Regions from separate parts of the Dasania marina DSM 21967 genome, predicted to be linked through region 1. Evidence: predicted binding sites of a transcription regulator. Region 1 holds the regulator's gene; the other holds the start of a gene.

What was found. Region 1 encodes FNR, which switches genes on or off when oxygen is low (the NO sensors DNR and NnrR bind a similar motif). Its sites were predicted from a motif close to TTGATNNNNATCAA; they were not measured.
Positions count from the first base shown of each region.
Region 2: B067_RS0103095 (OmpW/AlkL family protein) is a predicted target of FNR. The motif match lies at 7,391-7,404, and genes of this name have one in related genera.

Region 1 is NZ_KB891588.1:96,125-105,208, reverse strand. Features, by position in the region: gene ccoP (cytochrome-c oxidase, cbb3-type subunit III) at 1-746, opposite strand, end outside; gene B067_RS0116650 (CcoQ/FixQ family Cbb3-type cytochrome c oxidase assembly chaperone) at 743-907, opposite strand; gene ccoO (cytochrome-c oxidase, cbb3-type subunit II) at 922-1,530, opposite strand; gene ccoN (cytochrome-c oxidase, cbb3-type subunit I) at 1,550-2,977, opposite strand; gene fnr (fumarate/nitrate reduction transcriptional regulator Fnr) at 3,152-3,910, opposite strand; gene hemN (oxygen-independent coproporphyrinogen III oxidase) at 3,945-5,363, opposite strand; gene B067_RS0116625 (PEP-CTERM sorting domain-containing protein) at 5,536-6,129, opposite strand; gene B067_RS0116620 (PEP-CTERM sorting domain-containing protein) at 6,571-7,134, shown strand; gene B067_RS0116615 (hypothetical protein) at 7,250-7,573, shown strand; gene B067_RS20755 (MATE family efflux transporter) at 7,551-8,933, opposite strand.
Region 2 is NZ_KB891575.1:662,841-671,924, forward strand. Features, by position in the region: gene B067_RS0103040 (hypothetical protein) at 1-781, shown strand, start outside; gene B067_RS0103045 (hypothetical protein) at 901-1,353, shown strand; gene B067_RS0103050 (hypothetical protein) at 1,495-2,019, shown strand; gene B067_RS0103055 (GFA family protein) at 2,165-2,581, shown strand; gene B067_RS19545 (c-type cytochrome) at 2,663-3,133, shown strand; gene B067_RS0103065 (cytochrome b/b6 domain-containing protein) at 3,140-3,745, shown strand; gene B067_RS19550 (3'-5' exonuclease) at 3,800-4,390, opposite strand; gene B067_RS0103075 (RES family NAD+ phosphorylase) at 4,404-5,063, opposite strand; gene B067_RS0103080 (MbcA/ParS/Xre antitoxin family protein) at 5,056-5,466, opposite strand; gene B067_RS0103085 (Y-family DNA polymerase) at 5,676-6,929, opposite strand; gene B067_RS0103090 (LexA family protein) at 6,913-7,311, opposite strand; gene B067_RS0103095 (OmpW/AlkL family protein) at 7,495-8,193, shown strand; gene B067_RS0103100 (sensor histidine kinase) at 8,320-9,084, opposite strand, start outside.

The sequences.
Region 1 (9,084 bases):
TATAACCAGACGCTGTCACTTAGGTTAGGCGCACCAAAAGCGTAGTTACCCTTGGCATCTTTACCGTGGCAGCTAGAGCAAAACATTTGAAACTTTTTGCCACCTTCGGCTGCTAAGCCTGCATCGGCCTCACGGCCGTTTAAACTGTATACATAGGCGCTAATCTCACGCACACCCTGATCGCCGACGACGTTGCCCCACTGAGGCATCGCGGCGTTACGGCCGTGGGTAATGGTGGTTTTGATTTGCTCAGGGCTGCCGCCGTATAACCAATCGGTGTCGGTTAAGTTAGGGAAGCCGTAGCCGCCGCCTGCATCGGCACCGTGACAAACGGCACAGTTGTTAGCAAACATACGTTGCGCCATGCGCATGGCTTTAGGGTCTTGCGCTAGCTCGGGAATAGGGGTGGCTGAGTAGTCGGCAAACACGTCGTCGTAGCGCTCTGCCGCTTGGTCTACTTCTTCCTGCCATTGGCCGACAGAGGTCCATCCCAATACGCCGGGCCAGTTACCCATGCCGGGGTAGGCAATGAGGTAACCTATGCCAAAAATAATAGTGAGGACAAACGCTTGTATCCACCATAGGGGCATGGGGTTGTCGTATTCAACGATACCGTCGTACTCGTGGCCGGTAGTGGCATCGGGGCCACGGTCTTGCGTTTTACGGTTAGCCAGTAGTATCCAGCTGATACCCATTAAAAAGATAGTGGTTAGGATTATTATCCATGCACTCCAGAAAGGACTCATTGAGATTCTCCGTCTGATGAGGGTTTGTCATCGGCAAAGGGTAAATTGGCGGCGTCATCAAAGTCTTTTTTACGCTGCTTGCTGTAAGCCCATAGGCATATGCTAATGAATGCGATAAAGGCAAACACTGTGGCTAAACCGCGAAATGTATTAATGTCCATGCCAGTCTCCCCGCTTAGCGTTTATGCTTAAGCAATAGGCCGAGGTTTTGTAAGTAGGCAATCAGGGCTTCAATTTCCACCCTGCCTGCTACTGCTTCTTTAGCGCCAGCAATATCTTGGTCAGTGTAAGGCACACCGACTATACGCAGGGCGCGCATTTTAGCGGCTGTATGCTCGCCAGTTAAGCTGTTTTCAAACAACCAAGGGAAGGCAGGCATATTCGACTCGGGCACGACATCTCTAGGATTCATTAAGTGAGCACGGTGCCAATCATCACTGTAACGGCCGCCTACGCGCGCCAAATCTGGCCCGGTGCGCTTAGAGCCCCATAGGAAGGGGTGGTCGTATACCGATTCACCGGCTACGGAATAGTGGCCGTAGCGCTCAGTTTCTGCGCGCATAGGGCGTATCATTTGTGAGTGACAGTTGCTGCAGCCCTCACGTATATAGATATCGCGGCCTTCCAGTTGTAGCGCGGTGTAGGGCATAAGCCCCGCTATCGGCTCAGTGGTTTGCTTGATGAAAAATAGCGGTACGATTTCTACTAGAGCACCAAAGCTGATGGCTACAATAACCAACACCGACATGACACCAATATTTTTTTCTACAAAATCATGATTCATTTTAACTATCCTCCGGCGCTTAAGCGGCTGCAGTAGCAGGGTTGTTCGCTGCTGCTTCAGTGTTGCGAGTGGTTTGCCATACGTTGTAAGCCATAAACAGCATGCCCGCAAAGAAGGTGATACCACCAATGAGGCGTACCACATAGCCGGGAAAACTGGCTTCTACAGAGTCTACAAAACTATAGGTCAAGGTGCCGTCAGCGTTATACGCGCGCCACATTAAGCCTTGTAAGATACCGTTTACCCACATAGAGCTGATGTACAGTACCGTGCCTATAGTGGCCAGCCAGAAGTGCACATTAATTAAGGGGGTGCTGTACATAGCGTCTTTGTTAAACATCACGGGCACTAAGTGATAGATGGCACCAATAGTTACCATGGCTACCCAACCTAAAGCACCGGCGTGTACATGACCTATGGTCCAATCGGTGTAGTGCGACAGTGAGTTTACCGTCTTAATCGCCATCATCGGGCCTTCAAAGGTCGACATGCCGTAAAACGATAGAGACACGACCAAGAAGCGCAAGATGGGGTCGGTGCGCAATTTGTGCCAAGCGCCACTCAAGGTCATCATGCCGTTAATCATGCCGCCCCAGCTAGGTGCTAAGAGGATTAATGACATCACCATGCCCAGGCTTTGTGCCCAGTCAGGTAGTGCGGTGTAGTGTAAGTGGTGAGGGCCGGCCCATATGTATAACGAAATTAATGCCCAGAAGTGCACAATGGATAAGCGGTATGAGTAGACCGGTCTACCCGCTTGTTTAGGCACGAAGTAGTACATAATGCCTAAGAAACCTGCCGTTAAGAAGAAACCTACTGCGTTATGTCCGTACCACCATTGCACCATGGCATCGGCAGCACCGGCATAGACCGAATAAGATTTCATCATGCTTACCGGGATAGCGGCGCTGTTGACGATGTGCAAGACGGCAACGGTGATGATAAAGGCACCGTAAAACCAGTTGGCGACATAGATGTGGCTGGTTTTGCGTTTAGTGATAGTGCCAAAAAATAGTACGGCATAGGCTATCCAGACAATGGCCAATAAAATGTCGATAGGCCATTCTAGCTCGGCGTACTCTTTAGACGTTGTGTAGCCCAGTGGCAGCGATATGAAGGCTGAGACGATAACCAGTTGCCAGCCCCAAAAGACAAAGGAGGCGAGCTTGTCTGAGAGCAGGCGAGCCTGACAAGTACGCTGCACTACAAACAGTGAGGTAGCAAATAATGCTGAGCCACCAAAGGCAAAAATAACGGTGTTGGTATGCAGTGGACGCAGACGGCTAAAGGTGAGCCAAGGCGTCTCAAAATTTAGCGCAGGCCAGGCCAGCTGTGCGGCAATAAGCACCCCTATGGCCATCCCAATAACACCCCAGGCTACGGTCATGATCGTAAACTGGCGTACCACCTTGTAATTGTATACAGGGTGCTCAAGCTGATTATTCATAAATAACCCTATGTATTTGAACGTTTGTTTTTTGTTAATACAGATAGGATGTATAACAGCCTATCCATTGATCACTTAGGCTATAGTTGCCTTGAGTGAAAACCAGGTAAAAGGTTGGTTTTTTTTTGTGAAAGAGTCGTGTCTTAAAAGATGCCATCTTGCGGGGCTTGTCGCTTACATATCAGCGATTTCTCTTAAGGCCTCTAAATCTTTTAGAGTAATTTCCTTGCCATCAACATCAACAAGGTTTTGTTTTTTAAAGCGGCTAAAAACTCGACTGACTGTTTCTATGGTTAAACCTAGGTAATTGCCTATATCGGTACGTGACATAGGCAGCCTAAATTGCGTGCCTGACAGTTTGCGGCGCACCATACGTGCTGAGATGCTAATTAGCAAGGCTGCGATGCGCTCTTCGGCAGAATTTTTACTCAACAAAGTGATTAGCTGTTGATCGCTGGTTATCTCTTGGCTCATCAGCTGGAAAAAGTGACGTTGCATATTGGGCACTTCGGTGCTGAGTGCCTCCAACCTATCAAAGGGGATTTCGCAGATGGCGGCGGTTTCTAATGCTCTGGCTGAGTTGGCGTACTTGCCGGAACCTATGCCATCCATGCCCATAATTTCGCCGGGAAAGTAAAAGCCAGTAATTTGCTCTTGGCCATCGTTGGTGACTCTATAGGTTTTGACGGTGCCGGAGCGTACCGCATACACGGAGTGAAACTTATCGTGTGCGCGGTAAATATGGTCGTTTTTTTGTAAGGGGCGGCCGCGCTGTACTATCTCTTCCAGCTTGACGATATCATCATCTTTCATCGCCAGTGGTAGGCAGATGCTGCCTAGGCGGCAGTCGTTACAGGACACTTGGTGGTTGTGGGGGCAGGACTTATCACTACTGCTCAATAGATTACCTGCTAATGCGCTTTTCTCAGCCATAATCTGACAATATCCTGTGGGTCAAATAAGAAGGTTACAGTGTGTTTGAGTAACGAGGCTGTGCGTCGCTGCTTAAATATCGGTCAAAAGTCATACAGATATTTCTCAGCATAGACCGCCCTTCTAAGGTGACGCGGATTTTATCACTCTCCATAAGGATTAAGCCATCCTTTTGGTATGTTTTCAGTGTTTCTAAAATGTTGGCAAAATATTCGAAAAAACATAATTGAAAGTGTTGCTCTACTTGTTTGATATCCAAGTTTAGGTTGCAGATAAGCTCGCTAATAATATGGCGGCGAACTTCGTCGTCGTGGCTTAAACGCAGGCCGCGGCTAATGGCGAGGCGGTTGTTATCCAGTTGTTCGTAGTAACGCTCTAGGTCTTTTTCGTTTTGGGCGTAGCTGTGGCGTAGTGAGCTGATGGATGATACGCCTAAGCCAATTAGGTCGGGGGCTAGGCAGGTGGAATAGCCTTGGAAGTTGCGTTGCAAACGGCCTTCTTGTTGGGCGATGGCCAGTTCGTCATTGGGTTTAACAAAATGGTCCATGCCTATATAAACGTAGCCGGCCGTGGTGAGTACATCGGCAATCAAGGCCAGCATCTCTAGGCGCTGCCCTGTGCTGGGTAAGGTGTGGCGGTCTATGGCGCGCTGGCTGCTAAAACGGGCAGGTAGGTGGGCGTAATTGTAAAAAGTAATGCGGTCGGGGGCCAGTTCCAGTACCTGCTCTAGGGTGTTAGTGAGCGATTGCAGGTTTTGCTTGGGTAGGCCATAAATGAGGTCGTAGCTCACCGATTTAAATTGATACAGCCGGGCAGCATTGGTTAGCGATAGCAGCATATTAAAGGATTGGCAGCGGTTGATAGCTGTTTGTACCTCGGGGTCAAAATCTTGCACGCCAAAGCTTAGGCGATTAAACCCCAAGCCTTTTAATAGCGCGAGCCTATCTTTATTTACCGTGCGTGGGTCTATTTCTATGCTGTATTCACGGTCGGGGCTGTCGCTAAGCTTAAAGTGCTGGCCTAGGTGGTGCATAAGCTCAGTCAGTTCCGCATCGTTTAAAAAGGTGGGGGTGCCGCCACCAAAATGCAGCTGGGTAACCGGCCGCGCTTGTCCGGCCAGTTCGGCCTGCATGGCTATCTCTTTATTGAGATAGTTTAAATAGCGCCGGCTTACCGTGCTGTCACGAGTAACGATTTTATTACAGGCGCAGTAGTAGCAAATGTTTTTACAAAAAGGGATGTGCACATAGAGCGAAAGCGGTGCTATAGAGCTGCCTCTTTGTTTGATTAGCTCTTGCCGATATTCATTACAGCCAAAGTCGACACTAAAATGCGGTGCAGTTGGGTAAGAGGTATAGCGTGGCCCGGCCACATCGTATTTACTGGACAAAACCTGGGCATGGGTGCCAGCATTTTTGTCTGAAACAATGGTTAGGTGGGCCTGGTCGCTCATAATGCAAGGCTATTTTAAGTGTGGTGAATGATGCAGAAAGTGTAGCGGGGTGGTGTTTTTGCTGTGTTGATGTGGATCAATGGAAAGGGGTTATCGGTGTATATAGATTATGCAGCCCAACCGCAGGGTTGCCCTGCGGTTGGGGAGTGTAGCTTAGGGGCGGGATAGCCCTTTAATGTTGCTGGCGGCGTGAAGCCAGTAAGCCGGCAAGGCCTAAAAATAGCAGCGCTATAGATGAGGGCTCAGGCACAACGGTTCTTGAGGGCAAGTCTTGAGATAGCAGGCTGCCTTTTTTGTTACCATTAGCATCGATAAAGCGCACTTTTAAATGGGGGTTATCGGTATAGTTGCTAACAGCATTGGCAAAGGTGAAATCAAAGAACATATTGTTGGTTAACAGTTCGCTGCCGCTAAAACAGGGGTGGTTAACACCACCGGTGAGCGCCTGGCAGCCGTTAGCATTGAGTCCCCAGCCATCAGTTATGCCGTCAAAGGATGCCCCTGGGCCGTCGAGGGTGATATCGCTAGCATTGGCAAAGGCCACGCCAAAATCATTAATTGCTATGGAGTCTATTCTGACAGCACCATCCCAACCAGAGCCAGCGGTTATATTGCCAGCATCGATTTCAATTCTTAAGGTATCGCCTATCCAGCTGGAGAAAAAGTCTACACCGGTGCCTTCCCAGTTGTTGATGACGCCAGCAGAGGCTGATAAAGAAGTTGACATTATTACCGTAGAAATAACGCCGCCTAGTAGCTTATTCATTGTATGTTTCCGCCTTGTATAAGAGGATAAATACTGCAGTCTTTCGACAGCGTGTATTGCAGCAACAAACAGGCCATAAACTTTAACGTTATGTATTTGTTAGGGAAATCATTTTGCAATTTTTTATAATGTAAACTTACTCGACAGTGGCGGGTGTGGGCAGCGGGCTAGTTGGGCCAGCTATACTTTTGCGCTTGATTAATGCGCAGTCGCTGGGGGTAAAGGCGTTGCTGCGTCAGTGGTTACATACGATGTCGGTATAATTTACATGATTGTAGGTTTGATAGTCGATTAGTTCTTATAAATTATTGTTTCTTAACGACTTAAATTTAATGGCTTGGATTTTGCATTTAATAGCACCGATCGGTTTATGGACAATGATGTTGATGTAAGCCGAGTGTTTGATTGGATGATTTAAATAAAACCAGGATGATTTTAGAAATGAAAAGCATATTTACAACTGTTGTAAGCGTGTTCTTACTAGTTGCTGCCAATGCGTCGTGGTCGGCGAACATCGGTTGCGGTAGTACACAGCGCTGGGCTGAATTGGACTCAGCCACTTCATGTTTAACGGGTGAAGGTAATACCAATGGTAATGGATCTACCATTAATGCATTGTTTGGTCCTACGTGGACTCAGCAAGGCAGTAACGATGGTAGTAATGGTACTAGTGGTTTTTTGACTACTAATGCCGACTCTTGGGGTCAGCATGTTACCGGGACTTGGGCTATTGATGCTTCTTTTTGGAGCCTATTTGGCGAAGCGATTATCTCCATACACGTCGGTAACGGCGGCGGCAGCCCAGATCACTTTGCATGGACTATTGAAACTGGTGCAACCAGTGGCACATTCTCCTATGACAAGTTAACTGGTGGCGGTGGCGGTCTATCCAATATGAAACTTTGGAGTCGTGGCGCCCCTACTACTGTTCCTGAACCCGGTTCTATAGCGCTTTTAGGCTTGGGTTTAGTTGGCTTAGTAGCATCACGTCGCAAACAGCGTTAAGCTTATTGCTTAGCAGCTAGTTTGCTTAAAAGGCTCCTTGCAGGGGCCTTTTTTTATGGTCTAGTATTTTATGGATTAACGCTTTATGGCTAGCCATTTTGCGAGGGGAGGGATAGTGACAGCGATAGCATTTAACACGGAGTTAATTACGCAGCGTGGCGGTAATCTTTGCGGTGAAGATGAGTTGTCGGTAGAGGCCTGCGGTGCTTGCCAAGGGCAGTATTTGTTTAATGCGGCGCTTAATGATGTGTATTACGACAGTGTTGATTTGTCCCGCCACTTTTTTAAAATACCCGCCATAGACTTACCGCCCTGCCGTTATTGTGGTGCGTTGCAATGGCAGTTTGCCTGCCCAGCACCCGAGCTGGCGCAGGTGCAAGCAGGCCCTTGGGCGTGGGTGTTGGCTAGTCGGGTGTTTAGCTTTGATGGGCAGTCATAGCCCGGCGGCTAATAATTATATAACGCCAGCCCAGCATTAATGCGGCCAGGCTTAGGCCGCACACCAAGCCTATCCACATGCCTTTTGCCCCTAAGGGTGTCAGCCCGAATTTACCAAAACTTAGCGCCCAGCCTAAAGGCACACTAATCGCCCAATAGGCAAAGAGCACAACCAATAAAGGTATGCGGGTGTCTTGGTAGGCGCGCAGCGCGCTGGCCATGCAGATTTGTACCGCATCGGGTATTTGATAAATCGCCGCAAAAACAAGCAGCGAACTGGCTATGCCTATCACGCTGTCATTGTTGCTATATAGCCCAGCCACATCGGCTTTCAACCATAGAATGATCAGCATCATTGTTGATGATGTGATTAAAATTAGCCCCAATCCTGTACGGCATACCAAGTTAGCTTGCGCTTGCCGCTGGGCGCCCAGTTGCTGGCCGGCGCTAATGGTAGTCGCTATACCTACGCTTAAGGGAATCATAAATGTTAGCGCCGACACGCTAAGGGCAATTTGGTGGCCGGCAATCACCACGGTGCCCAGCGGGGCGATAATTAAGGCAATAATAGAAAATAGTATAACCTCGGCTAAAAAGGTAAAGGCTATAGGTACGCCCAAGGCGCATATGCGTTTGAAAACGGCGGCTTGCAGGCTGATTCTGTCGCTAAACAGTTGTAGTGAGCGAAATATAGAGAGCTTGTTGATGAGCAGCAGCCCCAGCAGGCATTGCAGCCATAGGGCGATGGCGCTGGCGTAGCCGCAGCCTACGCCACCTAGTTCGGGTGCGCCCCAGCGGCCATAAATAAACATGTAGTTTAGGGGGATGTTGGTGGCAAAGGTGATCAGCTGTATCAGCATCACCGGGCGGGTTTTACCCATGCCTTCGCTGAGGCTGCGCATCACTAAAAAAGCCGCGCCGCCGGGTAAGCCATAGGACAGCGCCGTTAAATAATCGGCGCAGATTTGGCTTAATTCGGGCTCTAGTTTAAGTAGTGCTATTAGCGGCGAGGCATTATTGAGCAACACTATCCCCAGCGGTGACAGTATGGCTGCCCACAGCAGTGATTGGCCGAACAGGGCTTTGATGGTGGATGTATTATTGGCGCCAAAGGCGTGGGCGATTAGGCTGGTGGTGGCGGTAAAAAATCCGACTAAAAACAACAGTGTGGGCAGCCAAAAACTTTGCCCTATGGCAATGGCGGCTAGGTCGGTAGCACTATAATTACCGGCCATAATCGTGTCGGTTGCGCCCATGCCGGTAATGGCAAGCTGGCCTATTAAAATAGGTGCGCTGAGGGTAAGTAATTTGCTGGCTTCGTGCCGGTAGGCGCGCAAAGAACTGTTTCTTACCTTGTTCATAATTGTGTCGTCAAAATGGCGGGCTACTATAGCATGGGCGGCGGCGGGTTTAGCTGGGCTTATATCGGCATGGTGCTTACTTACTGCTAGGCTTTTGCTGCAGTAAATGTCGCCCGACTAATGCTTATTGCGGGTTGCCGGCAATTAGCAT
Region 2 (9,084 bases), on a different contig from region 1:
CAGTGCAACCACAACAGCGCCATACCTAAGCACTAGCTATGACTCCTGCGCTGCGAGTGACAGCGATTTAACCGGCCTATGGGTGATAGTGTCGGACTATTCCATAGTTGGCCGCAATGCCGAGCGCAACAAACAGCAGCGCATGATGATGCGTATTTCCAATAGCGGCAGCAACTTAGAAGCTTATGTTTGCAACACCGACAGCAGCCTGCGCGAGTACACCTTCGCCGCTGGTGACAGCGGTCTCTCACTGCATGATGACAGGGCCGACGCTGATCTTGAGCTGAGTATTGTTAGTAATGTGCTAATGGAAGGCCAACATGTAGGCGGGGGCGTTAATAGCAGCACTGTTACTGCCATTAAAATCCAAGATGCCATATCCATGGGCCAGTTAAACTTAAATTACGAGCTGAATGGCTATTCCTTTAGCCAAGATGATATTGCGCTTAGCTGCTTTTCACAAAATAAAGGCACCACCGAGCTTCTATCTGTATCAGTAGACTTTGATGGTGAGTCCACCGTTTTTTTTGTGGATGTTAATAATAACGGTACTAATGAAGAGCTAAGCCTTAGTGTATTTAAACCTACCGACCCCAGTGATGAATTAGAGATTAATCTTAACTTTGACACTACCCTAGATGAAATTGAAGGTGAAAACACCGGTAATACATCAGCAGACTATGTGGAAAATAGCGGCAGTAGCATTAATTTAAATGCCAGCGTAATTGACGATCATATTGCGACTAATACAGCTGAGTTTGAGCTTACGATAAATTTATAAATTACTGCCAAGGCTAAAGCTGTTACGGGGATTATCCTGCATAATATTTTACTAGGATTAATATTATTTGGATCAAGGACTCTGCCCCAATAAAACCTTTATAACTCAAGGAGAGTTTTGTGAGAATTGCAATAACAATAATAATTTTAAGCTTTATTACTGGCTGCGCTTCAATTACTAAAGAATCAAGATGGATCGATGCCGGAGATAACCCAGCTCAACTGTTGGTTTATAGAGATGCCGGCGGTCATAGCAAAGCTATGGCTGCGAATTTTGGTTCATCCCAGCACTATATTGTCGATATAATGGAGAAAGAATTCATTGATATTTTATTGCCCCCAGGTGAGGAGATTTTTAAAACAGCAGGAGACGGCAGCACCGGTGGAACGTTTAAGATTACTCTTTCACCTAATACTAAAACCTGCCTTAAAATAGAACCTAATCCTGCACAATGGGCGGCAGTCGCAATTCCAATATTACTTGCCGTTATTCCAGCATACAACGTGAATGAAGTTGAGTGTCCTAGTGAGGACTATTTAGCATCGTTTAAACGATTAAGTATAGAGCTATAACTAGGCCATCAAAGTAAATAAATAAAGGGGTCGTAACGGTTATTTATCGTACGACCTATAAATCAAGTCAGTCAGTGTTATTGAAACACGAAAATTTAAGCGCTATATAAAAAATAAAAACTCTCTGAAATAGGAAATAGAATGAAATTTTTAGCAACAATAATAATATCTATCGCTCTCATAGGTTGCGGAACCAGCCAAACTTATCCTGGAGTCAAATTATCTAGCGATAAAATAGCCACCATTGAAGCCTCTGGCTATAACGACTGGGGGTTTCAAACAAAATACGAGGGTTTTGCTATTGCACAATCGAATGAACTCGTTGTAGGCAGTTTTACTAGAGGGTACCCAAAAGAAATCCAAGTCTTACCCGGTAAAAACAAAATCACGTTGCTATACAATACAAACCTAGGAAAATCTTTTGCACAACAAGCATTTAGCACAGGTTTAATTGGCGGTAGCATCAGCAACGCTCTAGATAAAAAAGACCATATCGAGCTTGAATTCATTGCAGAAGCAGGGAAAAATTACAGAATAATGTTTTACCCAAACATTCTAAGCAAAAAAGAAACAATACCTCAGCCATGGGTCGTAGATATAAACTCAAAAGAAGTTGTATTTGGTGAAGTCCCAGACATTGTAAAAGATCCAACTATCATTGAATAATAAGCGGAAACTAATAAACTCAAGGGTTCAAATCCTTTGGGTTTGTATTTTGACTCAATCGTTCTTTCCCTCTCATAACATACGATATTTCAACAATATTGTCCCTTGAAACTGTTATATTTTTACCTACTAAGGTGTTATCAACATGTCGCATTTAGAAACAAACTGCCTTTGTGGTGCAGTAAAAATTACCGCAGATGAAGTTAATCAAAAATTCACGGTGTGCCATTGCCAATCATGTAGAACCTGGGGAGGATCACCCTTCTTTGCTGTTAAGTGCGGCACTAAGGTAACAATTGAAGGTGGTGATAACGTTAAAATGTATGAATCATCATCTTGGGCCTCTCGTGGCTTTTGCACAGAATGTGGAACGCATCTGTTTTACAAATTTAAAGCGACAGGTGAATATAATATGTCATTAGGCTTATTTTCAAGCTTGCAAGGGCTGGAAATGGATATGCAGTATTTTAGCGACATGCGCCCTAGTTATTACTGCTTTGCCAATGAAACGAAAGAAATGACTACAGCTGAGATAATGGCGCATTTTGCATCAGACATGTAATCGCACAGACTTTCTGCTTTCCCTTGAGTTAAAAAATACACTGGTTCATAATCTATTTTTCCAAATATTAAAGAGGCATTTATGAAAAACATCACTCGCACACTTTTAGGTTTTACTGCGCTTGTTCTTTCTTTGCAGTGTTTTGCCGATAGTAACGACACCAACTTAGACCTCATTCATGCTCGCCAAAGTAATATGGAGTTGCGTTCTTATTTTTTAGGGCCCTTAGCGGCGATGGCGAAGGGTAAGTTGCCTTACGATGCCGAGATGGCAGCTAAGCTTAGTAACAGCCTGCAGTTGTTAAATGGTTTGGATATGGGCCGGGCGTGGGCGCCAGGAACCGCTAACGATAAATACGAGGGTAAAACTACCGCGCTGCCAAAAATATGGGACACCTACCCTGAAATTGGTCAATACGGTGAGAAATATGTAACAGCTGTCGATGCCCTCGCTAGCACTGCTGGCAATAGCTTAAATGAGCTGCGCGCTAGCTTAGGTGATGTCGGTAAAGCCTGCAAAGCTTGCCACGACGATTTTACTGAAAAACAGTAAGCGGCCTTGCATAAGTATCTACTTGAAAAAATCTGGGACCCACTAACACGCTTGTGGCATTGGGTTCTAGCCGTGGTGGTGTCGCTAGGTTGGTTCTTTGGCGAATTCATGTCATTCACCCGCATAGAATGGCATTTTTATTGTGGCTATACGGTTTTAGGTTTATTGGCGGTTCGTTTGATTTGGGGGTTTATTGGGCCCACGCCTATACGTTTTAGTAGCTTATTTTTTCGACCGTCGGCACTGTTAAATTACGCCCGCACGTTACCTAAACGCAGCCCTAGCGGAACACCGGGGCATAACCCACTGGGTTCGCTTTCGGTGCTTGCATTACTTTTACTACTAACAGCGCAAGCGCTGTCTGGTTTATTTATAGAGTCGGATGTTTTCTTTGAAACAGGGCCGCTTGCCTACCTAGTAACTGAGGCCACTATGTCGAGCCTGGCTTGGTGGCATGGGCTTTTAGCCAAATGTATTCTCGTGGTGGTCGTTTTGCATGTAGCAGCTATTTTTTATTATTGGCTTTGGAAAAAAGAAAACCTGATTAAACCTATGATTACTGGCTGGAAATGGGTTAAACGGGCACAAGTTACTAAAGATAAAAACCCTTAACTACCACCCATCACGCAAGCAACCTATTATAAGGCTCTGTCGGTTAGCCTTATTTCAAAACTGTTGTAGTCGAATAATCACATTCGCTGTTTGTTTGGCATCAACAAGCGCGCCATGTTTATTCGCTTGTGCGTGCCGTAAGTTCTCTAAGCCTAAATATTCAGAAAGCTTATCCAGTGAAGGTCCACGCGTAGAGCATGGAATCTCTTTTGCTTGCGCCCATGGTTGTGCGGCACGCTGACAACAAAATACTCCGGCAGGTCTAGCGGCAACGGCGTTATACCTCGCTATATGATCTACAATGAGCAACCAATCAAATGACGCGTTATGGCATGCTAATAGGCGGCCTTTAATCCAGGGTAAAATCTTGGGCCACTGTTCGCAGAAGGCTGGATGATGCTCCGCTTGCTTTTGGGTAATACCGTTAATTTTAGACGCTTCATCAGTCATCGGTCGGTGGGGGCGAACAAAAAACTCCTCACTTTTTTTAATCTTACCCTTACAAACTAAAACTAATCCTACGCTAACCATTCCTGGTGCGCCGCCTGAATCAAACAGGCCAGTGCTTTCTGTATCAACGACTACATACTCATCGGGAAGAGATTTAAACGGCCAAAGTAATTGATTAGTTAGCTCAAGAGACATAGTGATTCTCCCTTTATTCGACGAGGTTAACAGCTAAGACTGTGGTTATTTCCGAACCATTCCAATGAAACTGGTAGTGACCAGACTGGATAGCCGGTGCTTTCATCAGAGAGGGCCTAAGTGCAGCAATGCATTCGCCGCCGGGATGGCGTACTGAATTGTATAGAATGCCCATTTCGTTTTGCTCTCGAAGTTTTTCAGCGGCCGCTTGGGCGTCAGCGAAGCTGTCTGGGCTATGAACCTGAGGATTATTACGTAAATCCACCACGGTGCCATCTACTGCGCACTTGTAACAACGCATCATAAGTATTTGCGGTGCTTCATCCGTGGCACTGAGCAATCTGGCTCTACTGAACTTGGATTCAGCGAGTGCCGTTGCTAGGTTTAGCCCCGCGTAGTAGACACCATAGCGGCCCTTAGTAAATCGGCTTTCGACTCCGATATGGGTGAAAGCTGCCATGATAGGTGTGCTGCCATAACCTGTTATCCTGTCCTCAGAAACAACCAGCGAGATATCACCGGCTTGGTCCCGAACCCTATCATTGGTAATGCCTTCAAGTGCATAGGCTACTTCCAGCTCGTCGGGGTCTAGCAGGTTCTCAAAAATTTGAATGGGCGGGAAATGGCTGGGAATAAGGCGGTAGGTATCACACACTAATTCCACCCTATCCATAATGCTCTCCACGCCACGCATCTATATGGCGGCGCACATCTGAGAGGTCGACTACTCGGCCCGCCAGCATTCTATCTAGCGCCGATTGCCCGCCAAAGTCTCTGTTGGGCTTTTTGACCCAGGCCTTCCATTGAGCAGGATCGGTAAAGAGTAATTGAACACCCTTATAGATACCTGCTAAGTAAGATAGGCGCTCCAAGGTATCACCCGAGAGATTAATATCTTCTTTGGCGGCCACTTTTTTACGCCAATTATGAAGCGTTGTGCGGCTATTGAGGCCAGCAAGGGTGCAGCGCTGCTCTTCTGATAGCCCCCATTCATCGGCTATGCCAAGAAACAACTTCACCGCAACACGGCCCCGCATACCGTGATCGATAGCTTTTTGGTTGGCTGCTATATTCATAACCAGTCCTCCTTGGTTACTCTTAAGACTATGTTCATATATGAACATAGTCAATATTTTTGTTCATTACTGACATTGTCAACGTAAAGCCCATACCGATCAGGCACATGTAGATCAAGCGAGCTCAATGGGGCGGGTTCTTGAAATATAATCCTATAGCACCACCGACTATATAAACTCAAACTTTCCACGCCTCTGCCCTTTGATACTCAGCAATTTATAAAAGGTATATCTTCCCAACGTGTTGTATAAGCCGGTGATAAAAACTGTTGCCGCATGCGCCAGCGTTTATTTGAGCCTTCTGCACCCCAATAAAGTAAACCCTGGCCATAGCGGCGATTTATTTTATCGACGGTTAGCATTAATGCATCGCATTGTTCGCTTTGTGACTTTTGAAACAGGTCTTGTTGATTATATTTTCGCTCACTTAAATCCAGCAGCCCTATGCCAGCTTTTAAATAGCGCTTATCCTCTTTATAAATAATCTTTAAGGCCTTGTTGGCGTTTGCAATTATAATTCTACTGTCGTCGGTGGGATAGGGTAATTGCACTACCAATTGTTGACTGTAGTAATTATTGTCATAGGGTGAGGTATTAATAAACACTTGTATGCTTTTGCAATATTGCTTTTGCGCTCTAAGTTTTTCGCAGGCTCGCGCTGCATAGGCGCTTATCGCTTGTGCTAACGGTTTTAGCTCGGTTGGTTTTTCGCCAAATGAGCGGGTACAAAATATTTGTTTTTTTGCCGTTGGCTGCAGCTCTAATGACAAAGCCGGTTTTCCATTTAGCTCCTCTATGATGCGCTCAACATCAACACTAAATTGCTTGCGTAAGTGCTTTGCATTGGCCGTAGCTAAGTCATAAATGTTAACTATATTGATTGCGTTTAGCCGCTTACCTAACTGGCTGCCTATGCCCCACACTTTGGTAACAGGTAAACGCTTTTGTAACCACTGCCATTTTTCTTGACTGTCTAATAGGCATACACCTTGTACTTTTGGTATTTTTTTAGCGGCGTGATTGGCTAATTTAGCCAAGGTTTTAGTCGGTGCTATACCTACACTTACCGGCATGCGTATATCGCGCCAAACGGTTTGTTTGATCGTTTGGCCATAGGCTATTAGTGGCTCTTGCACACCCGCCAAACATAAAAACATTTCGTCGATGGAATACACTTCTATATCGGGCGAATAGTTTTGCAGTGTGCTCATTACTTTATGGCTAATATCGCCATACAGGCAGTAGTTACTGCTAAACACGTGCACGCCTTTTTGGCGCAGCAGATGAGCTATTTTAAAAAAAGCCTGTAAGTCAGGTATACCTAAGTTTTTTGCCTCTTTGCTACGGGCAACAATACAGCCGTCGTTGTTTGATAACACCACCACGGGCTTGCCACGCAAGTCGGGCCTAAATATTTGTTCGCAGCTAGCATAAAAGCTATTGCAATCAACTAAGGCGTACATGGTGACGAATGGAGTGTATAACCACGCCCTCTATTATTAGCTCGCTATTTTCAGCAACGGCTATGGGCTTTATTTTGGGATTAGCAGCGACTAATTGCTGCTTGTGTTTATCTAAAATTTTGCAGGTTAGCTCACCATCTAAGGCAGCTATTACTATATTGCCATGCTTGGGCTCAATGGCCCGGTCAACAATGAGGGTATCGCCATCAAAAATACCGCGCCCAGTCATAGAGCTACCTTGGGCTCTGGCTAAGTAAGTGGCGGCAGGGTGACGGATAAGATGCTGATTAAGATCCAGATTATTTTCTAAAAAATCATCGGCGGCAGACGGAAAGCCCGCCGCTACAGCACTGCCATATTTGGGTAAAAGGAGTATTTTCATAGATCGGCATATACTGTACATAAACACAGTGTCTGTCAAGCTGCTTTCAAAGACTCTGTCCCATCGAAACACAAAAAACTTAATTTACATCAAAACATGCTTATTAGCCTTGTGATTAAATGACTGCCATAAATTAGCCGCGGTGTGATCAGCATCGAGAACCTTATTCCAGAGTATAAATTTATGAAAGCAGTATCCCAGTTAGCCTGTATTGTAGGCCTAAGCGCAGCCATTGCCACTCCCACTTTTGCTTACCAGGCCGGTGATATTATTATTCGCGCCGGTGCCACCACGGTAGAGCCGCAAGAAAACAGCGAGGCGATTGCGTTAAATGGCAGCGTGCTCTCATTAACAGGCCGCACTAGCGACTTAGCGGTGGATAGCAACACTCAGTTGGGCATAACGGCTAGCTATGTTTTAGATCAGCACTGGGCAGTTGAGTTACTGGCCGCCACACCTTTTCGCCATACAGCAACAGCTACGGGTGAGCTAGCCGGCCTAGATATTGCCGATGTTAAGCAGCTGCCGCCCACGCTATCAGCCATTTATTACTTTGATAGCAGCAGCGCCTTTAAGCCTTATCTAGGTGCCGGCATTAACTACACGATTTTCTTTGATGAAGATATTACTCATGCCGCCGATACCGCTTTGAGTGGCTTGGGTTTGACGGGAGCTGATGTAGCATTAGATGACTCTTGGGGTATTGCTCTGCAAGTGGGTGCCGATTATGCCATTGACGATAACTGGCTAGTCAACGCGTCTATACGCTGGATAGATATAAACACCACCGCAACAATTAATTTTGAAGGTGGCAACACCATCAGCAGCGATGTAGATCTAGATCCTTACGTTTATACTTTGGCCATAGGCTATAAATTTTAAGCCTCCTAGCTGGCGCTATTAACCTAACGTACTGTTAATAGCGAGATCAAGGGGCTCAGAGTCTTTGAAGCTTAACTTCTGGCCCCAATTAAACTATTTACCCCTCAGTTTCACCCAACCACAAAACTACTCACCCCCAAAATCAACTGTCACGTGATAATTTCCTTGCGTCTCTGTAACCTCATAAAACCAACCGTGGCGCTGAATCACTTTTTCACTGAGCTGTAAGCCTAGGCCGTAACCTAACGCGACTTCTTTATCGCCAGCTTCAACTTTAGGGGCTTTAGTATTATCGCTATCGTTACTATTAGTGATGGTGACCCGGCTATCTTGTTGTTTGATTGCCACCTTGCCCTGTTGGGTGTGCTGATAAGCATTGCGAATAAGATTGCTTAACACTATATGGCAGGCGGTGGCTTCTATATTCACGTTACAGGCTTCGGCCTCTACGGTGACTTCAACGGCTTTGCCGTTGAGTAAATAGTTGAGGTCGCTGCATAGTTGCTGTATTTTTTCATTGAGTTTTATGGGCTCTGGCGCAACGGTTTGTTCGTCATTACGGCTAAGCCAAAGTAAGGTTTCGGTTAAACCACTCATGGTTAGGCCTGCGCGCTCTATGCGCTGTAAGGTGAGTTGCTGCTTGTCGCTGATGGGGTCTTTTTCACTTAAGCGTTTTAATAAATCTACATTGCTGCGTATAACCGCAATAGGTGTACGTAATTCGTGGCTGGCATAGCTTAAAAAGCGCTGCTCACGCTCTAAGCTTTGGTGTGCCGAAGCTAAACTGCTTTGCACTAATTCCGCTAACACATTGAGTTCGTTGTAGCTGAAGTCTGGTGGCGCGTTCTGAATCGTGTCTTGGTTTAGCGATTTGGCCCAATTTTTTAGCGA